Regions from separate parts of the Shewanella sp. S1-58-MNA-CIBAN-0166 genome, predicted to be linked through region 2. Evidence: predicted binding sites of a transcription regulator. Region 2 holds the regulator's gene; the other holds the start of a gene.
The links. The regulator LexA, encoded in region 2, represses DNA repair genes until DNA is damaged. The targets are predictions, from matches to a motif close to TACTGTATNNNNATACAGTA.
Positions count from the first base shown of each region.

Region 1 (3,425 bases), on a different contig from region 2:
CGCCTGATTCAACCATGTTATCAAACTGGTTTTGATATTGACTAAAGCTCGCAATGTCTGCCGCAGTCAGCACATTACGACGATAATCAAGTTGCTCAAGAAAACGGGTATATATTTGCTCAGAGAATGCATCGTCAAGTACAAAACGATGATAATGCGAGCGAGTAAACAAAGTTGTTACTCGCTTGCTAGCCACTTTATGTTGTGGCTCTTGTGCTAGTTTAGGTAACTCGCTGATTTGAATCGTTGGTGAAATTGCCCATGCCGAAAAGCCGACAAATAAACTGGCAATTGACGCGGCCAAGGTAAGTTTTCGCATCAACAAGTACTCCTTAAATTTCTATAATAGTATGTGCTCAGCACGTACTTTGATGGATAAGCCAGAATCTAATTGAACAAGCACATCCTCTTTATTAATATCAGTCACAACACCAGGAACAGGTGTGGCACCTAATTTAACATTAACGCGTTGTTTTTGTTTTAAATCTTCTAGCTTAGCCGGCACAAGTTTAATCACTGGAGCCGCTACCGGTGCAGGACGTTCCTTTTTAACGGCAGGAGCACGTTTAGGTGCCACTTTCTTTGCCGGCTTTTTAGGCGCTAACGCTTGACGTTTTGCTTTAGCTTTATCTTGGCTTTCTTTAAGCGTCAAAATAGCATGGTCAATGTGCTCTTGTTCTAATTCAGCACATTCATTACCGTCAAGATCTATACGTTTAGCACCTGCTTTAACGCCTTTCAAATAGCGCCAGCTGCTTGTGTAACGACGAAGCGCTACACGTAATTGTGTTTTACTGACTTTAGAATCATCAGCTAACCGTTCAGCCAAATCTTGAAACAAACCAATTTTTAATGGCTTCGTTTCACCTTCTGCAATAAAGCATAAAGGAAAGGTTTCATATAAATACGCTAAAATTGCGTTGGTGTCGGTCAACTTGTCTGTTGATTCCATTTTTACTTCCACGTTAATAAAGGGACTGATTATGCGGCATACAATTTGCCTTGCAGTCGTTCATCTTTCGTTAAACCTTACTGTTAAGGCTTAACGTACAAAATATCACTATCCGCCAGTTTGCTAAAGTCATTGAAACAAACCTTAACAATTTAACCAAACTTACTCTCAGCTTAATCATCGCTCATCAGTAAATCCAGCACAAATGCGTATAGCGGCATATTATAAAGCCCGCGACAGCGAATGCGACCATGATTTAATCTAATTTGTTCGCTATTTAACCAAATAGGCAAGTTTCGAAACTTTTTACCATGTTTTCTAAACCAATTTGATCATCTTGATCGAATCGATTCAGTAATGGGCTGTCAATATCTAACACTGCTACAACCTCATTACCCTGCCTAACAGGGATCACGATTTCTGAATTACTGGCAGAATCGCATGCAATGTGGCCATCAAATTGATGAACGTCGGCAACTCGTTGGGTTTTATTTTCTGCTGCGGCAGTGCCACAAACACCTTTGCCGATATTGATACGGGTACAAGCCACTTTACCTTGGAATGGTCCAAGGACTAATTGTTCACCACGCTTAATATAAAAACCTGCCCAATTTAGGTCTTCTAGGTTGTCATTTAGCAACGCTGAAAAATTTGCCATAGCAGCAATCAAATCATCTTCGCCTTCAAGTAAAGCTTGTGCTTGACGATTTAATGTTTGGTAAAATTCGGTTTTCATGTCCATTCCTTAAGCTGACACTCAATCGAAGAATGAGTGATGAATACGACTATTCTGCAGATGTAGTTTTAGCCGTAGTCTTTTTAGTTTTCGCTGTAGGAGCGTTTTTAACCTGTACGATGCCTTTTAGCAAGTTAGAAAGCTCATCTTTATTGTTTGCTAGATAAAATGCCAGCTGTTCGCATTTATTTTCATCAAGTCCGAGGTCTGCCTTAATAAGAAATGGCACTAGGTTATCGGAAATATCGAGCATCTTATCGTAGGCATCAGCCTCTTTCTTCGATATAAATGTCATCTTTTCCACCCCTTCTCTGACCACGACAAATTGGGTTATCACTGCCATGATGTAATCCTCACTGTTTTTATATACAGTGCATAGAATCTCACATAGTTAACTTATGATGCAAGTGTTCTGATTATTCTGATATTATCAAGCACAAGAAAATCGAGATTATTTAACAATTAACTCATTTTTCTGCCAATATAAGGCCAAGCAGAGAGGTTTGACTCTTCGCTACCCAATAATGTGTTTTACTATGGATTAGATTAATTCTTCATGCATGAATTTGATGATCATGATTCTATAATTTTATGCCAATCATGTGATTTGGCAGTGAGAAAACGAGCTTTGCCTTCAAGTGCCCGTGCGCTTTGTCCGCGTTGCCACACGGCGCTCTATGATTCACCTTATTGCTCCATTAATGGCATGCTAGCGTTATGCGTTGCGGCGTTAATTATTTTTATTCCTGCTAATTTATTGCCAGTACTCGAAATCCACTTCCTTGGCAGTGTACGAACCACTACGGTGCTGCAAGCTGCTGTGACGGTTTGGGCCGAAGGATATTGGGTTGTAGGCCTAGCGGTAATGGTTGCTGCAGTTATCGCGCCTGGGTTATTGATTTTGTCAATTATGGCTCAAGTTGTAATTGTAAAATTAAAACTGCACAACTCATTTTGGCAAAGAACCTACACTACATTGTTAAAAAATCATGGTTTGATATCACAAATGACCATGTTAGAAATTTATGTCATCAGTTTTCTCGTGTCGGCCTTTCAGTTATCAGACTTTTCCGATGTGTATTTTGGTATGGGAACATTCAGTTTTACAATGTTGTTTATCATCATCTTATTTTTACAACGTGAATATAATCTAGAACACATGTGGAGTTATGTAGATGCCTAGTACTCCAATTACACCATCCAATGAACATATAGTGGACAGCCCTAAGCAAACTGCGAATACCGATAACGAGCCGAAAACTGAGGTTTTACCTCATATTCAGGGCAAGAAAATGGGCTTATGTTTATGCCCTGTTTGTCGCAAACTTAACGTCACAAGTAACAGTCATTGTCGACGTTGTTTTAGTCAATTAAGTAGCCGTAGTTATGCCAGCATCCAACAAAGTTGGGCTTTATTAGTTACCGCGACAATTTTACTTGTTGTCGCCAATATTTACCCTATTACCTTGTTAACTAATCGCGGAGTGGTCACCAATGACACCATTTTTAGTGGCATTAGTCATTTAGTCAAAACCGGTATGTTTCCGATTGCTATCATTGTTTTCACTGCCAGTATTTTAGTACCTTGGCTTAAAATTATTGGCTTAGCGACTTACTTGACGGCTATTAGTTTTAACTTACCAATATCAAAAAGAAAATTAATGGTTGGGTTTCACATTATTGAATGGATCGGCCGCTGGTCAATGCTCGATTTATTCGTTATTTCATTAACAGTTG
Region 1 covers NZ_JBEOPN010000007.1:36,881-40,305, forward strand. The annotation lists gene prc (carboxy terminal-processing peptidase) at 1-319, opposite strand, end outside; gene proQ (RNA chaperone ProQ) at 341-952, opposite strand; gene msrC (free L-methionine (R)-S-oxide reductase MsrC) at 1,230-1,688, opposite strand; gene AAEY99_RS06225 (YebG family protein) at 1,738-2,031, opposite strand; gene AAEY99_RS06230 (paraquat-inducible protein A) at 2,245-2,871, shown strand; gene AAEY99_RS06235 (paraquat-inducible protein A) at 2,981-3,425, shown strand, end outside.
Region 1: AAEY99_RS06225 (YebG family protein) is a predicted target of LexA. The motif match lies at 2,043-2,062, and genes of this name have one in related genera.

Region 2 (3,425 bases):
AGACAAGGTTTTAGACATTGATGCCGCAGCGGCTGTAGCTGCATTGCTTGCTAGTTTTTTTTGCTCTACTAACCAATTATCAAAATCGGCCTCCGATAATGCTTGCACCACAATCGGCATGAAACCATGGTCTTTACCGCATAGCTCGGCACATTGGCCGCGATACGTTCCAGGCTTATCAATACGAGTCCAGGCTTCGTTGATAAAGCCTGGATTGGCATCTTTTTTAACGGCAAACGCGGGCACCCACCATGAATGGATAACATCATCAGATGTCATCAAGAAGCGCACTTTTTGGTTAATGGGCAGTACTAATGGCTTATCGACTTCAAGGAGGTAATGCTCGCCTTTGGCCTCACTGCCATCAATTTGTGCTCTGGGAGTGGATAATGTGCTGTAAAATTCGATGTCTTTATCAAAATAGCTGTAATGCCACTTCCACTGCGACCCGGTAATTTTTATGGTGAGATCAGCATCACTGGGATCTTCCATAGCAATCAAGGTTTTGGTGGCTGGAATAGCCATGCCGATTAAGATGATGAAAGGGATGACGGTCCAAGCAATTTCCACTTTGGTACTTTCGTGAAAATTGGCCGCGACAGCGCCTTTTGATTTGCGGTGATAAATCATTGAGTAAATCATGATCCCAAACACCACTAACCCAATTGCACAACAGATGTAAAGAATCGTCATGTGGAGGTCATAAACCTTGCCACTGATATCTGTCACGCCTTGAGTCATGTTGAGGGGCATTTCTGATGCCCCAAGCGGAAGTGCTACAAACACCACCAGTAAACAATACAACCATTGCTTCACAAGACTACTCCTCTGCTAATTGCAAATAGCAACTACAAAGAAGAGTCACACAGTAATTCTCTGCTCTATGCAAACTCTTCGGTTCCCGAAAAAAGTTTGATGACCTCAAAGTACTTTGGTGGCTGTAAACATACGGTCTACGGTTTTATTGTTAGCTGTGCACCACGCTTGTACCTACTACTGAACTTATCAATTTTGATTTGGCTCATTTGTCTGAAAGTAATCTTGATTACTGCCATTCACGTCCAATTAAAGATAAAAAATGTTTCATCCTTGTTAACCACATTACTTGTAGATTAAACATTGATCAAGATCACTTTGTTGGCTAATAGGCTGAAAAAAGATGAAAAAAACCCCTGAATTCAATACAGGGCTTGGTAATGAAGGGTTCGTGCTTAGTGAAATGAGCAAAAATTACTTGTTCCATTTGTTAAAGTAGGGCTAACAAGTTGATGTTTGTGAGGTAAGTGAGCATTCACATCTTCAATTACCACCCCTAATGCACGTGCACTTTTGGCGACAATTTCTAAACGGCGACTATCGCGAGCATCAAGTGAGCTTGTCCAAGTTACTACTGCGCTCGATGTACCGCTAGTGAGCGCTTTCTCCATGGCCCATAATGTTTCGACTTCATCTTTGGTGTGCACCAGTAAAATGCGATCCATTCTTACACCAGCACTTGCCAGCATATGTTTATAGCCAATATGGGGCGGGCTAATTAATACAATCCATCTGCCTTGCTGGCTCAATATTGCCAACTGGCTGCACAATTGGCTCAGTTCAGCCTCACCTTGAGTGACAGTTTGTAATGTTTGAATGGTTTGGGTGCCATGCAGTTCTGTTTCAGTTAAATCTACCCATAAGCCCGGGTGGCGTGGCGCGATGCCCATTAGTTTGTTCATAACCAATCTCCATTACGGATAACGCCAACGGCAAGCCCTTCGATGGTTAGGCTTTGGCAACTTAAATCTACTTTTATCGGATTGTAATCTTCATTTTCGGCATGCAGATAAATCACATTACCTTTTTGTTCAAATCGTTTTACGGTGACGTCATCATCAACACGTGCCACAACAACCTGGCCATTACGTGCTTGCTGCATTTTATGTACAGCGAGTAAGTCACCTTCTAAAATGCCGATGTTTTTCATGCTGTCACCACGCACTCGCAATAAAAAATCTGCGGCGGGCTTAAACATGTTTGGATCGACTTGATAGTATTGCTCTACATGCTCTTGGGCCAAAATTGGTTCACCAGCAGCAACCTGTCCAATGAGTGGCAGACCGGTTTCAACCTGTTCTTCATGAGGTAAACGAATGCCTCTTGAGGTACCAGGCATGATCTCGATAAAGCCTTTTTTGGCTAATGCTTTTAAATGCTCTTCGGCGGCATTAGCACTTTTAAAGCCAAGACGATTCGCAATTTCAGCACGAGTGGGTGGCATACCTGTTTCGGCGATATTGTTTTTAATTAAGTCTAAAATTTCTGCTTGGCGCGGCGTTAACGGTCTCATGATAATTCCTGTCTTTTTATACAGTGACTGTCATTATATACAGTGTTTGTGTTCGCGCAAGTATTAACCAACTATTTTTTGTATTTTGTTGATTAAGTATCACTCAACAATATGTTTTAATTAACTATTACTAATGTTCTGTCTTATGTTATTTCTGATAGTGAGAGCTTAAACGTAAAGATAGATCGGTCTGATAGTGTAAGCAGGGTGGTTTCTGGTATCCTATACGACAATATTACAGTGGCTTATGTTGCGAAAATAACCATGTCAAAACCAGATTCAATATTTTTACGAGCATTAAGATGGATTCAAAAGTGGATGGTACAGACCATTGTGGTCCCTCACGATCCTTTTGATGACCTCAATATAGATCCAACTAAACCTTTGGTTTATTTAATGAAAACGGAATCTATTAGCGATATTGCCGCGTTGAGCGAAATCACCGAGGGCTTTGGTCTGCCCAGTCCTTATGAGCCATTACAGCTTGATGGCTTAACCGTGCCTCGTGTGGTCTGTTTAGAGGGCCGCAAACCACTATTTGGTAAACGTGAAAGTGGTGACAAATTCCTTAATTATTTTACCAGCTTATTGTCACTTCATAGTGAGAGCCCTGAATTAGATATACAGTTGGTTCCTGTTTGCCTTTATTGGGGACGTACCCCAGGTAAAGAAGAAGACAGCATGAAAGCTGCAGTATTTGAACGTGAAAACCCTACGTGGTTACGTAAATGGTTAATGATTTTATTTTTAGGACGCCATAATTTCGTCCAGTTTTCTAATGCATTATCGCTTCGTCATATGGCCGATGAACATGGTACTGATAAAAGAATTGCTCACAAATTGACCCGAGTCGCCCGTGTGCATTTCCGCCGTCAACGCAAAGTGATGACGGGGCCACAATTACCGAATCGACAAGCGTTGTTTGCCTCTTTATTAAAATCAGAATCTATCAAAAAAGCCATTGAAGAAGAGTCTGCAAATAAGAAAGTAACAGTCGAGAAAGCGCGTGAAACCGCCATTGAATACCTTGATGAAATTGCCGCCGACTATTCTGATAGTTTGGTGCGTATTGCCGAACGTTTCCTGACTTGGTTAT
Region 2 covers NZ_JBEOPN010000001.1:231,107-234,531, reverse strand. The annotation lists gene coxB (cytochrome c oxidase subunit II) at 1-816, opposite strand, end outside; gene AAEY99_RS01075 (cell division inhibitor SulA) at 1,212-1,718, opposite strand; gene lexA (transcriptional repressor LexA) at 1,715-2,329, opposite strand; gene plsB (glycerol-3-phosphate 1-O-acyltransferase PlsB) at 2,594-3,425, shown strand, end outside.